Regions from separate parts of the Halomonas sp. N3-2A genome, predicted to be linked through region 1. Evidence: predicted binding sites of a transcription regulator. Region 1 holds the regulator's gene; each other region holds the start of a gene.
What was found. Region 1 encodes FNR, which switches genes on or off when oxygen is low (the NO sensors DNR and NnrR bind a similar motif). Its sites were predicted from a motif close to TTGATNTANATCAA; they were not measured.
Positions count from the first base shown of each region.

Region 1 (5,847 bases):
CGACGCTGGGCAGACTCCCCCTACGCATGGCTGTTTCAGCCTTACATGGGGGAAGAAATGGTGGCGCTTGCCTGCCAGGTTAGCCCAGGCCAAGCGCCGGTGGTCAGCGTCGCTGCTGTTGTCTTAAGCCCAGGGAGAGTGCAGACCAGCCGAGCCTGGGTGGCTACCCTGGCAGAAGAGCAGAACAACAACGCCCCTGCGCTGCGGCGACATCATCAGCTGTATGCGACGGATACGGTGCTGGCGCCTAACGCTGAGCATCTTGGGGCGCTAGCGGAATTCATCGGTAATCGGCCGCTAATTGGTTGGCAGTTAGGGCGCTCGGTGGAACACCTAAATCTTTTGTTTAAAGCCGGGTTGGGATTTGGTTTGCCCAATGCCCAGGTCGATGTTGGAAAGCTACACTATCGCCAACTGCGTCGCTTACATCCACAGTGTGAGACGAGCGGCCGCCTAACCGAAGCGCTCGCTCGTTGGCAAATACCCGCTCTTCAATGGATGGGAGTGCTGGGGGATGCAACCGCAAGCGCGCTTTTATATCTGCGTTTGCAGCGCGAGATCGCCCAGCAGGGATAGTCGGTACTACTCTCACGGGATGAATCCACGGGTTTATCTTGGGTGGACGTGGTGAGTCTTGTTAGAATGCCCGCTGCTTCTTCTACCATCGGCAGTGCCTACACCATGCTACAACCTGACTATTTTGACCCCGCAGCGCCTGATACTGTTTCTGTTGACAGCCCTGCTGTTAATAGCGCACAGACACCATCCGAGCATCACGCCGCTAAACAAAAGCGTGAATTTAATAAGCTACAAAAGCGCTTACGGCGAGAGGTTGGCAACGCCATCATTGATTATCAAATGATTGGTGAGGGTGACAAGGTGATGGTGTGCCTGTCTGGCGGCAAAGATAGCTATACGATGCTGGAGATACTGCTTAACCTGCAGCGCAACGCGCCGGTTAATTTCTCTCTGGTCGCCGTCAATATGGATCAAAAACAGCCAGGCTTTCCGGAGCATGTGTTGCCCCAGTACCTAGATAAAGTGGGGGTTGAATACCACATTCTAGAGCGTGACACCTACTCAGTGGTGAAAGAGAAAACCCCGGAAGGAAAAACGACCTGCGCGCTCTGCTCACGACTAAGACGTGGCTCGCTCTATGGGTTTGCCGAGGAAATTGGGGCAACGAAAATTGCCCTAGGGCATCATCGTGAAGATATTTTAGAAACGTTATTTCTTAACATGTTCTTTGGTGGCACTTTGAAAGCAATGCCTCCCAAGCTGTTATCTGACGATGGCAAGAATATTGTTATTCGCCCTCTTGCCTACTGTAAAGAGGCTGATATTGCAGAGTTTTCTCGACTAATGGAATTCCCCATTATCCCCTGCAACTTATGTGGCTCTCAGCCCAATCTCCAGCGTCAAGTTGTCAAAGATATGTTGGCTGAGTGGGATAAAAAACACCCAGGACGCCTAGAAAGCATGTTTAAAGCGGTGACCAATGTAGCGCCTTCCCAGCTAGCAGACCGCGGTTTATTTGACTTTGCTGGCCTTGAAGCCAAACAAGCGGCGTTGATGGAAGGGCGTATTCAGGCGCTTAGCGTGGACTAGCCGACTGTTCTTCCTCTTCAGCTAGCGTGATGAGGCGCCGCATATCTAAAATATTAACCTCGCGCCCTGAAACAGCCACCACCTCTTGCTGTTGAAAGCGGCTAAGAATACGGCTGACCGTTTCTACCGCCAAGCCTAAGTAATTGCCGATGTCGGCGCGGGACATGGAGAGTCTGAAGCTATAAGGCGAGTATCCACGTCGACGAAAACGGTCTGATAGGGTGACTAAAAAGCTGGCTAGTCGCTGATCGGCCGTCTTGCGCGATAGCAAGCGCATCATGCGCCGGTCATCCCGCAATTCTTTGCTCATGCTCCGATAAAGCTGGCCACGTAGTTCGGGCAGTTCTTCGGAAAGCAGGTCCAAGCGATCAAATGGAATTTCACATACTGTTGTGGTTTCCAGTGCAATGACGCTACCGGGGTAGTGCTCTTCATCAATTCCGTCCAATCCCACTAGTTCGCTGGGAAGGTAGAAATTTGTTAGCTGATCATTGCCGTTCCCTTCGCTGGTCACCTGTTTCAGGCTGCCTGAGCGGACGGCATACACACTGGTGAAGTGATCGCCCTGGCGAAACAGGGGCTCGCCTTTTTTGAGCGGTGCGCGGCGGCGAATGATGGCATCAAACTGGCCCATATCCTCAAGCTCTAAGGCAAGCGGCAGACACAGCGAGCTTAGGCTACAGGTTTGACAGCGCGCCTCTTGCAGCAGTGAGCGTCGTTGGCTGGCGGGTTGTGGCATATCATTCTCCCTTTCTCGTTAGCCATCATAGGCCCAGAGGCAAGACGTCTCAAGAAGCTTATACAATCTTAGAGTAGCGTTTAGTAGGCTGGTCAGCTAGGCGAGCATCAAAGGCCATCGCCAAATGGCGAATCAGCAGCCGCCCAGTGGGAGTGGCGCTAATCACTTGCCGATGGCGAGTGATTAAGCCGTCTTGCTCAGCTGTCTTCAATTGCTCAATTGCGGTGGAAAAATAATCACTAGCATCGATGTGCCAACGCTTTCCAACTGCCGCTAGATCAATGTGCATGTCGCACATTAGCCGTTCAATCACGTCTCTTCGTATTAGGTCGTCCTTATTTAACCTTAATCCTTTGACGGTTGCCAGCTTACCTTGATCTAAGGCTGCTTCATATTGGCCAAGCTGGGTCGGGTTTTGTGCGTAAACGTCGTCAACCCGTGATATAGCGGATACGCCTAAGCCAACTAAATCGCACTGTGCATGGCTAGAGTAGCCCTGAAAATTGCGTTGTAGTGTGCCGTTGCGCTGTGCAATCGCTAGACTATCGTCAGGTCGTGCAAAGTGATCCATGCCAATATGCACATAGCCTGCGTTAGTCAGCATTTCTATGGTGGTATGCAGAATAGCCAGCTTTTCATCAGCGCTGGGGAGGTCGGTTTCGTTAATGCGTCGCTGTGGCGCAAAGCGGGTGGGCATGTGCGCATAATTAAAGACGGACAGCCGTGCCGGGTTGAGTTCGATGACTTGACTTAGCGTCTCGGCAAAGCTTTTTTCGGTTTGAAATGGTAGCCCATAAATCAAATCAAGATTGAGTGAGCGAAAGCCAAGACGGTGTGCTTCTTCCATCAACGTTTCGGTGAGCACCCGGGGTTGTACGCGGTTGATAGCTTTTTGTACCTGCAGGTTTAAATCCTGTACGCCAAGGCTTAGCCGATTAAAGCCGAGCGACTGTAGGTGGCGTAACGTAAATACGTCTGCTTCACGAGGATCTATTTCAATAGCGTAATCGCGATCGGCTGAGCTAGATAAACCAAAACGGGCATCTAGGCGGTCAATCAGGTCCCCCATCTGTGCCAAGGTTAGAAATGTGGGCGTACCACCGCCCCAGTGTAACTGTTGCACCGGGCGTGAAGTGTCTAAATGGCGGGCAGTGAGCACCATTTCCCGATCTAGCCGAGAAAGGTAAGGTTCTGCAAGGGCGGTATTCTTCGTTGCGATTTTATTGCAAGCACAGTAGAAGCAAATTTTTCGACAAAAGGGCACATGCACATACAGGGATAGCGGACGGTGGCTCTCGTTACTGCGCGCTAGCGCCTGAGTAAAGTCATCGGCGCTGAACTGATCATGAAACGCGAGAGCTGTTGGGTAGGATGTGTAACGTGGGCCACTTTTGTCATAGCGACGCAGTAGCGCTTCATCCCAGGCATTAGCCCCAGACACTTCCTTGTTGGTAGGTGAGAAGGCAGCAGTGGCATGAACAGGCATGGCGAGCGCTCCGAAGTGAGAAGTAAACAAAAGGAGTGACTGAGCGCCGTCGCTCAGTGTTCTCTCGGCATGCTACGTTGGTGTCACTTGGAATGCGTTGAGCTATATCAAGCTATCGGAGGGTCTGACTAATGCGCTGTTAGGGAGATAAGCGTCCATAGTTGCCAAAGGGCGAAACTGATAATCGACAGTGCGGCGACGCTGCGAGTGGCAGGGTGGCGAATTAAATGGCTTAACTGCTGTGCTGCAAGTCCTGTTGCCAGCAGGGCAGGGAGTGTACCCAGGCCAAAAGCACCCATTAGAAGCGCGCCATCGAGTGGGTCTGCAATCGCTAAGCTCCAGGCTAGCATGGAGTAAACCAGACCACAGGGCAGCCAGCCCCACAGCGTCCCTAGAGCGAAGGCTTGAGGAAGATGCACGACAGGCATCAGGCGTCTTCCCACTGGCTCTATATAACGCCAAAGGTGCTTTCCCACCGTTTCTACTTTCAGCAGCCCTTTCCACCAGTTGGCGATATAAAGCGCCATTAAGATGAGCATCAATGCGGCGAAAGCCTGCAGCGCAATACGTGCAGACGGTGAAAGTGAGATAAGTGTGCCAAGTGCAGCAACAATAGCACCTGCCACCATATAGCTGAGAATACGTCCCACGTTATAGCTAATCAGCAGTCCACCCATGCGGGCAGGGTGTCGCATGCTAGGCGGTACGGCAAAGGTCAGCGCGCTCATAATGCCACCACACATGCCGATACAGTGGGCGCCGCCCATTAAGCCAAAGACAAACGCGGCCAGCAGGGGCGGTAAATCAAGTCCCGTCGGGTTCATGCGGGTGGCTCTTGGTTATGTTGAGAAGAAGAGCCGCTTTTTTTACGCGCGGCACGCTGCTCGGGAGTCAGGTCATTCTCATCATCGTCGAATAGAATACGGTGGGCTGGGCCTTCCAAATCGTCAAATTGGTCGTGTTTCACGGCCCAGAAAAACGCCCACACTGCGAGGCCCAGAAGAGTGAGTGAAAGGGGTATCAGTAAGTATAAAATCGTCATGCCGTCACCGGTGTTGATAGGGCAATCTGAGGGGCAAGCGGGGTACGCCAGCGAGTGAGACGCAGCGCGTTACCTACCACAATCAGGGAGCTTAGCGACATGCCAATCGCAGCGAGCCAGGGGGGAATTAACCCCATTGCTGCTAAAGGCAGTGCTGAAAAATTGTAGCAAACTGACCACATCATATTTTGGCGCATAATGCGGCGTGTGGCGCAGGAAATATCAATCGCCTCAAAAATACGCATTAGGCGTGGACTGAGCAATATCGCGTCGGCGCGGGTACGGGCAAGGTCTGTGGCGCCATTCATAGCAATGGCAACGTCAGCGCCAGCTAATACCGGCACATCATTGATACCGTCACCGATCATTACGACACGCTCACCGCTGGCTTGTAACTCACGCAATCGCGCCAGCTTGCCCTCAGGCGATTTGCCAGCGTGCCACGTGGTAATATTGAGCTGTTCTGCCAAGCTTTCTACCGCTTCTTGCGTGTCACCAGAAAGTAGCTCTACTTCCAATCCACGGGCTTGAAGTGCGGCAACGGTTTGGGCCGCATCTTCGCGAATGCCATCGTGCAGCTTGAACCAAGCACGTGGTGCGTTGTTTTCACTGAGCAAAAGCCACTGGCCGGTGCCTGGCTGGGGCAGTGCGGTTGTCGTCGCAAAATCGGGTTTACCTAATCGCCATGTTGCGCCGTTCAAAGTGCCTTCCAGCCCGCTTCCGGTCACACTTTTGAGGTTGCGTGCCTGCAGAGTGGCATCTCTAAATGGGCGAAAAGCCCTAGCAATGGGGTGTTCAGAGTGTGCTTCTAGCGCCGCTGCGATGGCTTGAGCATGCTCTGCACTAAGTGGCGTATCGCTGTGGGCGGGATGCTGTTGGTCAATAGGATGCGTTTGGGTCAGCTGCATTTCGCCGCGAGTCAGCGTACCGGTCTTATCAAAAATCACCCGAGTGACGTTGGAGAGTGATTCG
Region 1 covers NZ_CP022286.1:3,239,982-3,245,828, reverse strand. The annotation lists gene CEK60_RS15165 (DNA polymerase III subunit epsilon) at 1-576, shown strand, start outside; gene ttcA (tRNA 2-thiocytidine(32) synthetase TtcA) at 643-1,608, shown strand; gene fnr (fumarate/nitrate reduction transcriptional regulator Fnr) at 1,595-2,347, opposite strand; gene hemN (oxygen-independent coproporphyrinogen III oxidase) at 2,406-3,833, opposite strand; gene CEK60_RS15145 (sulfite exporter TauE/SafE family protein) at 3,962-4,657, opposite strand; gene ccoS (cbb3-type cytochrome oxidase assembly protein CcoS) at 4,654-4,875, opposite strand; gene CEK60_RS15135 (heavy metal translocating P-type ATPase) at 4,872-5,847, opposite strand, start outside.

Region 2 (5,847 bases), 420 kb from region 1:
GCGTGCCATCCGTAGCCCTGGCCATGCCGCGCCGCCTATGGCTTGCTTGGTATCCAGGACACTTTGCTTTAATTGCGCTGTGGCTATTGCTTAGCGGCCAACTGGCGGGGTAATCAACGACGAAGCCGCCCTAATCAGGCGGCTTCGTAGTGATAATCCATCAACTTTACAGTGAGCGTTCGAAACTCCACGCCACCGGCGGTGCATCAGGTAGTAATGCCTGGCACGCACGCACTTTTTCAAGCAGTTCGGCATGCGTGTCAGCGACGACATTGACATGTGCCAGCTTGCGCCCTGCCCGCTCTTCCTTGTCATAGCGATGCAGATGAGTATTGCCTATCGCCAACAGCGCGGCATTGTCACCTTCCTGGCCAATGACATTCACCATGCAAGTAGGTGCAATAGCCTGGGTGCTGCCGAGCGGTAGGCCCTGCACAGCGCGCAGATGGTTTTCAAACTGGCTAGTGACCGCACCATCCATGGTCCAATGGCCAGAATTATGCACGCGTGGAGCCATCTCATTAGCCAGTAGGCTGCCATCCCGCGTTTGGAACAGCTCCAGCGCCATCACGCCCACATAATCCAACTCATCCAACAGCATGCGAATGTAGCTGTCGGCTGTCTCTTGAACGCTGGTAGCTAAATCCGGCAGCGGCGCAACGGAATAGCGCAAAATGCCATCTACGTGTTGATTTTCCGCCATGGGATAAAACACCACATCCCCATCACGACCGCGCACGGCAATCATCGAGACTTCCCGTACAAAATCAACAAACGCTTCAACGATCAGTTGACGGTGACCAATGCTCTTCCATGCCTCTTCAGCCTGCTCCGGCGCTTTCAGCACCGCTTGCCCTTTACCGTCATACCCCTCTGTCACTGACTTGGCGACCACGGGGCAGCCCAGCTCATTGGCTGCCGCTTCAAGCTGTTCGGCACTCTCAACGACGCGGTAGGCAGGTGTCGGAATACCCAAGCGATCAAATAGGGCTTTCTCTTCAACACGGTTTTGGCAAACGGCAATCGCCCGGCTTCCTGGGTAAACGGGTTTGTGCTGTTCAATTTGCTCAACCAGCGCTACGGGCAGATGCTCAAACTCGTAGGTTACTACATCGACCTTATCGAGAAATTCCGCCAAATGCTGGTTGTTAGGATCGATAACCACGTCGCCAATGCCCGCACTCGGGTTGCCGGTCGTGTCTAAAAAGGTGAAGCGGTTACCTAGCGGGTAGCCAGCCAATGCCAGCATACGACCAAGCTGGCCTGCACCGAGCACACCAATATTTTTAGCGATGCCAGCGCTTTTCGAGCTACCAGAACTTTTCGAGATACCAGAATTCATGGCCGGGATTCCTTAGTTCGCTTCCGCATCGGGGCGAGGGTCTGGGTTATCCAGCACCATTTGAGTTTGCTCAGCGCGGAAAGCCTCGACCGCTTCACGCACGCTGGTGTCTTGCAAACCGACAATCTGTGCTGCCAACAAGCCTGCATTGGTCGCGCCTGCTTTACCAATCGCCAGTGTGCCAACAGCAATGCCACCGGGCATCTGCGCAATTGAAAGCAATGAATCCAAGCCTTTAAGCGCTTTGGATTCCACTGGCACGCCCAGCACTGGCAACGCCGTTTGGGAAGCCACCATGCCGGGCAAATGGGCAGCACCGCCCGCTCCCGCCACAATTACTTGCAAGCCACGTTCAGCGGCACTTTTAGCATAGTCAAACAACAAGTCAGGGGTACGATGAGCGGAGACGACGCGGGTCTCATAAGGGACGCCCAGCCGCTCTAACATCGCCACCGCGTGTTCCATGACGGGCCAATCAGATTTCGACCCCATGATCACGCCCACTTTGGGTGCGCTGTTCGACATGCAAAAACTCCTCGGCCAAAGGGCCTACTAAAGCAATCAAGCGTTTAATGTGCCGTGTGCCGCAAGCGGCTCACCAGGAAATTAGAAGGCGCATAGTCTACCAGAGCTAGTCGCTTAGAGCGCGTTTGTAAATAGATCGAAATTTTAATCAAAGTAGCATTGAAAAGCGCGCGACTTGGCGGCATTGTGTGTTTGTCATTTCAGACTGATGGAGTCCCATGAGTACGGCATACTCAACTGCTCACGCAGAAACGCTAGATCCTCCGCGAAGCAGCCCTGACCTCGATGTCAGGGATTTAGAAAAACGTACGCGCCTAATGCGTATCATTACCCGCCTGATCGCCGTATCAGATCTGGGAAGCCGCGAAATAGCCCGCCGGGCTGGGCTTCCAGTACAAAAGATCAGCGACCTGCTCGCCGGAAGGCTAGAGCACCTAGATATTGATGAACTCAATGTCTTGCGTCGCACGTTAGAGCTGGAGACGCCATAGCAATAGTTGCTACCTAACGTAATCATTCATCCCCTTTGTTTGCTAACAGGCTTGCCCGCTGGGCAGGCCTGTTTTTGTTTCAAAACAGCCAATTAGCGCTCCAGGATTAAGGGAGCATTAAGAAACCCTCGCTAACCCATTGACACGTATCAATTTTTTATAATACCAAAGGCGTAACCTTAGCGTATCCAGATCATTCGCTGTGAAACAACGGCTTGTTTCTATCAGCAACATCTTTATCAGCTAAGGAGGCGTTATGGACGCCGTTCGTCGGTCGTTGCTAGGCCAGTTGGCCCGACTAAGCGCGGGCGCTGCGCTAGTGCCGCTATCCAGTCTTGCTCAAGCTGGCATTAATCAGCAGCCTGCCCGCCGCGAGGGCGACCCTAGCAAACGCTACGGTATGCTAATCGACCTTCGCCAATGCATCGGCTGCCAAGCCTGCACGGTGTCGTGCCATATCGAGAATGCTGCACCGCTTGGCCAGTTTCGAACTACCGTCTCTCAGTACGAAGTGCAACACCAAGAAAGTGGTGAACTAGCAACGTTTATGCTGCCGCGGCTATGTAACCATTGCGAAAATCCGCCCTGTGTGCCGGTTTGTCCCGTTGAGGCGACCTATCAACAGCAAGATGGCATCGTTGTCGTAGATAGCGACCGCTGCGTCGGCTGTGCTTACTGCGTCAACGCCTGCCCCTACGATGCCCGCTTTATTAACGAGCGCACTCAAACTGCCGACAAATGCACCTTCTGTGCCCACCGTTTAGAAGCAGGGCTACTGCCTGCCTGCGTTGAAAGCTGTGTGGGTGGTGCCCGCATTATTGGCGATATGCGCAACCCAGACAGCCAAATCAGCCGTCTAATCAACGAGCATCGCGACGCGCTCATGGTGCTTCAGCCAGAAAAAAACACCCTTCCCCAAGTGTTCTATTTAGGTATGGACGAACGATTCACTACACGCCCCATGGCAGAACCCGTGGCGCTTGAAGTGCTTGACCCCCACGGCCAGGAGATGGGCTATGAATTCCACCATTGAACTACTCGCCCCACGCTATGACATCGCCTGGTATCCCTGGGCAGTTCAGTACTTTTTTATGATCGCGGTCTCCTACGCCAGCCTTTGGCTGGCGGCACCCGCACTGGTGTTTGGCAAGCAATCCTGGTTGCCTACAGCACGTCTGGCAATGATCGCCTGCGTCAGCACAACGTTAGTCGCACCGGTGGCCTTATTGGCAGATCTACATCAGCCACTGCGCTTTTGGCATTTCTACGCTTACGCCAATACGCATTCGTGGATGTCGATTGGCAGTGTGGTACTGCCGCTGTATCTGATCAGCGTTTTAGGCTTCGCCTGGCTGGCTTGGCGACCCGCGCTTCAGGCCCGGCAACAGGCAACTGGGCTAAGCGGGTTGATCGCCAAGTGGCTGAGCATGGGCAGTGGTGTGACACCCAAAGCGCTGGTGGCTCTGGTGGGATTAGCCGCCCTGGTACTCTCAAGCGGCATTATGCTCTACACCGGAGCGGAGTTAGCTATCGTCAAAGCCCGCCCGTTATGGAACACCATTTGGCTACCGCCCATGCTGGTAGCGAGCGGATTTATTGCCGCCGCTGGGCTAATACTGGTCCTCAACCGCGTGAGCAGAATCTGCGCGCCCGATGCCACCCGGCAGATGCTTTATGTCCTGTTAGCCTTCTGTGCGCTAGCGGGGCTTATCGCGCTCAGCTGGCTGTTAGATGGCTTGAATGCCCACGTTGGCTCAGTGGCGGCGGCACTGGAATCTGTCCGTTTCAGCCCCTCTTGGCGTAACACCGCACTTTGGGGTGGCCTTACCGGCGTAGCCCTATTCGTCAGCGTGGTATTTCTGTTAACACGTTCGGCTCAGCGCCAGCTAGCACTGTTTGCCTGGGCATGGTTGCTAGGGCTAGTGGCTATTCACATGGGCTGGATGTTCCGTTGGGTAGTGCTGATGGATGTTCAACATGTGGCTCGTAACAGCGCAGGTTTCCATCACTACGGTATCCCTGCTGGCTCTTCCGGCATCTTAGGTATTGTCGGCACTTTCGGGCTGTGGCTGGCGGCCATTTTACTGATCGAGCTATTTATTCCATGGCGACAGGCCCAACAAGGTAGCCAGCTACCAGGTAACGACCAAGCTGCATCTCGCGCCCCACTCACTGCTAACAAAGGAGCGCCTAGTCATGGCTAAGTCTGCTCAAGATCCCTCACGCCGTCGCTTTCTAAAAGGTGCAGCTGCCGCTGGTGGTGCCGCTACCTTTGCAGTGGGCTACGCCGACCCGTTGGCCAAAATGGCCAACGGCGTTACCGGCAGCGCAGGTGAAAAACCGCAGCATAATATTCATGGCAATTCGTTAACGCCTGAATATCGTGTCGATTTAGCGACCGGCGAACTAACCCTCGCCCCCGATCAACGGGTTGCTTTTACTATTTGCTACGGCTGCACCACCCAGTGTGGAGTGCGCGTGCGAGTCGATGACACGCGCGGCGAAGTGCTGCGAGTAGCTGGCAACCCCTATCATCCACTTTCTGCCGATGACCATTTGCCAATGCGCTCACCGGTAGCGGATGCACTGCGCAGCGTGAGTGCTTATCAAGAACACGGGCAAGTTAACCGCTCCACCGCGTGCGCCCGTGGCAACGCGATGATGAGCCAGATCACCAACCCGTTCCGTATTGATCACTGCCTTAAACGGGTCGGTGAACGAGGCAGTCGCGAGTGGCAAAAAATATCGTTTGAGCAACTTATCGAGGAAATTTGCGAAGGGGGCGACCTGTTCGGTGAAGGGCAAGTAGACGGCCTACGCGACATTCGCGACCACGACACACTGATTGACCCCGACAACCCTGAGTACGGCCCCAAAGCTAATCAGTTGATGGTCATGGAAGCCACCGACTACGGGCGCTCAGATTTGCTTAAACGCTTCACCTTGAACGCTTTCGCGACCCGCAACTATGGCCACCATGGCGCATACTGTGGCCTAGCGTTCCGCATGGGCTCTGGAGCAGTGATGAACAACATCGTCACTAATGCTCACGTAAAGCCAGATATACAGAACGCACGCTTTATCATGTATATCGGCTGCGCACCCAGCCAGGCAGGCAACCCGTTTAAACGCCAGGGCCGCTTGCTTGCACAGGCGCGCGCCGCCGGCACGCTGGAATATGTGGTAGTGGACCCCGCGTTGAACGCTGCGACTTCCCATGCCGCGGACAACAACCGCTGGGTGCCGATCCGTCCTGGCACCGATAGCGCCTTTGCCATGGCAATTATTCAGTGGCTACTGGATAACGACGGTTATGCCAAGGAATTTCTTGAACTACCCGGTCAAGCCGCCGCCGATGCAGCGGGAGAAACCACTCACTCCAACGCCACCCATTTAGTGATTGATACCTTCGAGCACCCGCGCCGAGGCTACTTTTTGCGCGCCAGTGACCTTGGCTTTGCCGAGCCAGGTAGCGATGCCGACCTACCC
Region 2 covers NZ_CP022286.1:2,823,522-2,829,368, forward strand. The annotation lists gene CEK60_RS13210 (TraX family protein) at 1-113, shown strand, start outside; gene CEK60_RS13215 (5-(carboxyamino)imidazole ribonucleotide synthase) at 167-1,342, opposite strand; gene purE (5-(carboxyamino)imidazole ribonucleotide mutase) at 1,355-1,867, opposite strand; gene CEK60_RS13225 (XRE family transcriptional regulator) at 2,086-2,358, shown strand; gene dsrO (sulfate reduction electron transfer complex DsrMKJOP subunit DsrO) at 2,615-3,391, shown strand; gene nrfD (NrfD/PsrC family molybdoenzyme membrane anchor subunit) at 3,375-4,562, shown strand; gene CEK60_RS13240 (molybdopterin dinucleotide binding domain-containing protein) at 4,555-5,847, shown strand, end outside.
Region 2: the regulator FNR is predicted to act here: its motif matches at 2,498-2,511, upstream of dsrO (sulfate reduction electron transfer complex DsrMKJOP subunit DsrO).

Region 3 (5,847 bases), 1.2 Mb from region 1:
TTTTGCGACCAGAAACTGTCGATATCGCCAACTTCAGGCAAACGGGCAAAGTTGTAGAACGGTGCTGGTGATGACGTTGACCACTCCAATGTACGGCCATCCCATGGGTCGCCAGTCACATCGGCATTCAGCTTGCGATCACGAATGCTCACCCAGAACTGAATAATGGTGCAGGCAATGCCCATCATGATGATGACGGCACCTACCCAGGCCAGGATCATCCACGACTGCCACTCCGGGTTGGCATAGGACTGCATGCGGCGCACCGCGCCAAAGAAGCTCAACACATAGAGCGGCATAAAGGCGACATAGAAGCCAATAAACCAACACCAGAATGAACGCTTGCCCCACTTCTCGCTAAGCGTGAAACCGAATGCTTTGGGGAACCAGTACGTTAAGCCCGCCATCATGCCAAACACCACGCCACCAATAATTACGTTGTGGAAGTGGGCAATCACGAACAGGCTGTTATGCAGTACAAAGTTGGCAGCGGGTAGCGCCAGCATCACGCCAGTCATACCGCCTAAGGTGAAAGTAATAATAAAGCCTAAGGTCCATAGCACCGGCGAGGTCAGTTCCAGGCTGCCGCGGAAGATGGTGAACAGCCAGTTGAATACTTTCACCCCGGTAGGAATGGCAATAATCATCGTCATGATGCCGAAGAAGGCGTTGACGTTAGCGCCAGCCCCCATGGTGAAGAAGTGGTGCAACCAGACAATAAACGACAGCAGCGTGATCGCCACTGTGGCCCATACCATGGTGGTGTAACCAAACAAACGTTTACGCGCGAAGGTCGCGATCACTTCAGAGAACACGCCAAAGGCTGGCAGGATCAGGATGTACACTTCCGGATGGCCCCAAGCCCAGATGAGGTTGACGTACATCATCATGTTGCCGCCAAAATCATTGGTGAAGAAGTGCATGCCGAAGTAGCGGTCTAGAGTTAACAGCGCGATCGTCGCGGTAAGAATCGGGAAAGAGGCAATAATCAGGACGTTGGCACAAAGCGATGTCCAGGTAAAAATAGGCATGCGGAACATAGTCATGCCTTTAGTGCGCATTTTCAGGATCGTGACAAAGAAATTAATCCCGGTGAGCGTCGTACCTATGCCGGATATTTGTAACGCCCATATCCAATAATCGACCCCCACACCAGGGCTAAACTCTATCCCCGAAAGCGGCGCGTAAGCGAGCCAACCCGTTTTGGCGAACTCTCCTACTACTAGGGAAATATTAACCAGAATCGCGGACACCGCGAACAGCCAAAAGCTCAGGTTATTCAAGAAAGGAAAAGCAACGTCGCGTGCGCCAATTTGCAGTGGCACCACCAGATTCATCAGGCCGATGACCATGGGCATCGCAACGAAAAAGATCATAATCACGCCATGGGCGGTAAAGATCTGATCATAGTGTTCAGGAGGGAGGTAACCCGCGGCCCCACCAGCAGCCATAGCCAACTGGGTACGCATCATAATGGCATCAGCAAAGCCGCGTAGCAGCATCACCAAGGCAACCACAAAATACATAATACCGAGCTTTTTGTGGTCAACGGAGGTAAACCACTCGTTCCACAGCCAGCCCCACTTTCGGTAATAGGTTAATGCGCCGATAAGCGCAGCACCGCCAATCGCCATCATGGCGGCAACGATCATGATGATCGGTTCGTGATACGGAATCGACTCTAACGTCAGTTTTCCAAACATGCTTAACCCCCCGCTTCAACGCTTGTGGGATGGCCGCTCATCGCGTGATCCTCACTCGCATGCTGATTGGTAACGTGGCCAAACGCGGCCTGATGATGGGTAGCGCTTGCGCTTTCTAGCTCGCCAGACTCGCCGTGGCTATCGTCAACATCACTGACGGCTTCGTGGTTAACATGGTCGCCATGACCGCCGTGCCCACTGCCACCGGTATGAAAGCTGGTCAGAATCGACGTATAGAGCGCCGGAGATACCTCAGAGAAGTACTCGACCGGGTGGTATTCACTCGGTTTGGCTAAATCGCTATAACGGTCGGGATAGGTCAGGGTTTCATTGGAAGCCCGCACGTTTTCAACCCACGCATCAAATTCTTCAGGGGTGGTAACGTGAGCATCGAAGGTCATTCCTGAGAAGCCAGCACCGCTGTAATTTGTGGAACGGCCTGGATAAACGCCGACGTCGTCTGCAATGAGATGAACATCGTTATCCATACCCGCCATGGCATAAATTTGGCTGCCTAAGCGCGGAATAAAGAACGCATTCATCACCGAGCCAGAACTGACTCGAAAACGCACCGGCGTATCCACAGGAAAGGCAAGCTCGTTGACACTGGCAATGCCTTGCTCGGGGTAGATGAACAGCCATTTCCAGTCCAGCGCTACCACTTGGATTTCCATTGCGGCGGTATCGCTTTCGATGGGCTTATGGGGATCTAAGCTATGGGAGGTTTTCCAGGTAAGAAACGCTAAGACAGCGATGATTAAACAAGGCACTGTCCATACCGCGACTTCAATCGCATTAGAGTGCGCCCAGTCGGGTAGGTATTTAGCAACATTGCGATTGCTGCGCCGATAACGCCAACCAAACAGCAGCGTCATCACTATCACCGGAATAACTACAATTAGCATCAGCCCAAATGAGGTCAGTATTAGCGAGCGTTGCTCAACGCCAATCTGCCCTTTGGGATCCAACAATGCAGAACTGCAGCCCGTTAACAACAGGCACAACATGACGAGCACGAATGTGCCTCGCCTGCGCCAGAGGGTATGTCGTTGCATGGTGTGATCTCGTCAGAGAGTTGTCCAAAACAGCGCACTATTTGACCAGCTGAATAGCTAGCTAAATAGCCCGCTAACTAACACCCCATACTTTTCCCAGAACAGTGAGTACGTATGCGTTGCTCCGGGAAAAATATGCGCTACCGAAGGGATTGGTAGCGAGTCATAGTCAATACACGCCACGCGCGCATAAACTAAGACTAAAGTATTTTCTATTGATCTGGATCAATCAGAAAGAGGCGCTTTGCCGCACCCTGTATACTTAAAAATATGTTAAGCGACTGTCACGCTGGGTGATGCATGAGGAAGGCAATCTTGTACTTTCGGTGCATGCTCATCGTCGGTCACGACAATATCGAAATCGGATAACGCGGCAAAATAGGCTGGGCGCACTAAACCAAATTTGCTGGCATCAACAATCAACAGGCGCTGCATAGCCGTCGCTATGGCAGCCTGTTTTGGCGCCACTTCATGAAAATGGAAACAACTAACCCCACGTTCGCAGTCCACTCCTGCGGCAGAGATCAGTGCTTTATTAATGCCTAAACGCTCAATCGCAGCACGCATACCATCACTACCAAACGATTGTGACGAGGCATAAAACAGTCCCCCTAGCAGCACTAACCGCACATTAGGCAGCGCGGCCACTGAGTTAGCCACGTTAAGGGCATACGTCACCACAGTGAGCTCGCGGAAATGGCTTAACTGACTAAGCAAAGGAATCAGTGTTGAACCGCAGTCAATGAATAGCGTATCGCCGTCTTCGATAAAGCTGGCAACTCGCTGACAGAGGCGGTGCTTAATCTGATAATGGCTCGCCTGTTGCTCAGTCAAGTCATACACCGGCGTTACGCCAGGATAGTTTGCCATGACCAAGCGACCGCCCAACAAGCTAATCGCCGAAGGCTGCGTAGTAACGTCCCGACGGATCGTCATTTCAGAAACACCGCACAGCTCAGCAGCATCGCGCAGATGCAATGTCCCCCCGCTGGCAAGCGCTTCTTGCAACATTGCCAAACGCTGAGCGCTTCGGTCATTCATGGCAAACCTCTCCTTTAATCCCAAGTTCAGGCGTTATTTGTTATCAGCGGTTAGTGGGTATCCAAGGCCTATGCTGAGCCAGCCCTCATTATATTTCCACTGTCAGACGCTGCTCTTCGACTATTTGAGAGTCATATCACATATACAAAGCGTTGATGGGGCAATACTTGCAAATCAACGTTAAAAAAATAACACTCAATGTTATAATTTTAACATCAACGCCAGCCCACACGACTCATAACAACCCTGTTGAGGCTTCCATGACTGCTCAAAACCCTTCTCGCTCTTCTTTCGTCACGCTTGGCGCTGGCGTTTTACTGGCTAGCTCTGCGCTGGTAACGCCAGCGTTAGCCAACGACACCCCCGCGTCACCAACGACGCCCCTTTGGTCGTTTGCCAACGTTTCGGTGAACTACTTGGATTGGTCTAACGGTACTGAAGCGCGTACCGCTAGTAACGCAGCAAAAAGCGACTTCACGTTTGTCGAAATCGAAGGCGGCGTAGGTTACAGCTGGGGCGAATTCTACGGTTTCTTCGATTTCGAGAACCCAACCAACGACCAGTTTGACGAATCAAGCGGTGGTAAAGACAACTTTCGTACCGCAGGCAAAATCACTTCGCATATTTATTTAGGCGACAGCCCGCTATCGATCTACGCGCACCTGTACGACTTCCGCGATTATGGTTTCAACGCTCGCGAGCAGGATCAAATTCTCGGCCTCGGCTACCGCACGACGTTCGACAACGGCCTATGGTTTAAACCGTTTATTGGCGCAGCACGTGTACAGAGCGACGGCTACACTGGCATGAACGGCTTTATGGCGGGTTGGGTAGCAGGTTATGACTTCTCAGCGCTCAACCAGAACTTCAGCGTCACCAACTGGCATGAACAAACCTTTGGCCGTGACGACGAGTACCTGGAACAAAACTACGTAGGTGATAAAGCGGGGAGCGTAGGCACCAACGGCGCGCTTAGCTTGTGGTGGCATCCTTCTGAGCTAATTACCACTGGCGTGCAGTATCGCTACTCAGACAATAAGCTGGGTACCCCGAACGCTTACCAAAATGCGATGATTTACTCAGTAAAATTAAACTTACTGTAATCGCTCCACCTCACACGCTCGGAAGGTACCCACATGACTCTCATCATGAGCTTGGTAGGCATGGTTACGCTGGTAACCATCGCACTTATCTTCTCTTACGACCGTAAATCAATTCGGCTGCGCACCGTGCTTGGCGCGTTTGCCATCCAGGCGGGTATTGGTGCATTTGTCCTTTATGTGCCCTTTGGCCAAGCAGTCCTGCAAGCCATTTCGTCCGGCGTTAGCCAAATATTGGTCTACGCCAATGACGGCATCGGCTTTCTGTTTGGCGGCTTAGCCGATGTCGATAACGTCGGCTTTGTTTTTGCCATTAAAGTACTGCCAGTGATTATCTTTTTCTCGTCACTCATTGCAGTGCTTTATTACATAGGCATTATGCAGTGGGTCATTCGGATTTTAGGCGGCGCGCTGCAAAAAGCACTCGGCACTTCTCGCACCGAATCGCTTTCTGCCACGGCAAATATCTTTGTTGGCCAAACCGAAGCGCCGCTGGTGGTACGTCCGTTTATCGCCCGCATGACGCCTTCGCAGCTATTTGCAGTGATGTGCGGTGGCCTGGCATCGGTGGCTGGTTCGGTACTGGCGGGCTACGCCGCCTTGGGCATTCCCATGGAATACTTGGTCGCCGCTTCGTTTATGGCGGCACCGGGTGGCCTCCTGTTCGCCAAACTCATCATGCCTGAAACTCAAGACGCGACCGATAGCGACAGCGTTTCTAAAGTAGAAGAAGAGCTTAAAGAGCAGGAAGACAAACCCGCCAACGTATTGGATGCAGCCGCCGCGGGCGCTACGTCAGGCATGAAACTTGCCGCCAATGTCGGTGCCATGCTGCTCGCGTTTATTGCGCTTATTGCCCTGATTAACGGTATTCTAGGCGGCGTTGGCGGTTGGTTTGGCTTTGAATCACTCAGCCTTGAACTGATTCTTGGCTGGCTGTTTGCGCCG
Region 3 covers NZ_CP022286.1:2,089,782-2,095,628, forward strand. The annotation lists gene cyoB (cytochrome o ubiquinol oxidase subunit I) at 1-1,703, opposite strand, end outside; gene cyoA (ubiquinol oxidase subunit II) at 1,706-2,758, opposite strand; gene CEK60_RS09900 (DeoR/GlpR family DNA-binding transcription regulator) at 3,032-3,799, opposite strand; gene CEK60_RS09905 (outer membrane protein OmpK) at 4,060-4,902, shown strand; gene CEK60_RS09910 (NupC/NupG family nucleoside CNT transporter) at 4,936-5,847, shown strand, end outside.
Region 3: the regulator FNR is predicted to act here: its motif matches at 2,974-2,987, upstream of cyoA (ubiquinol oxidase subunit II).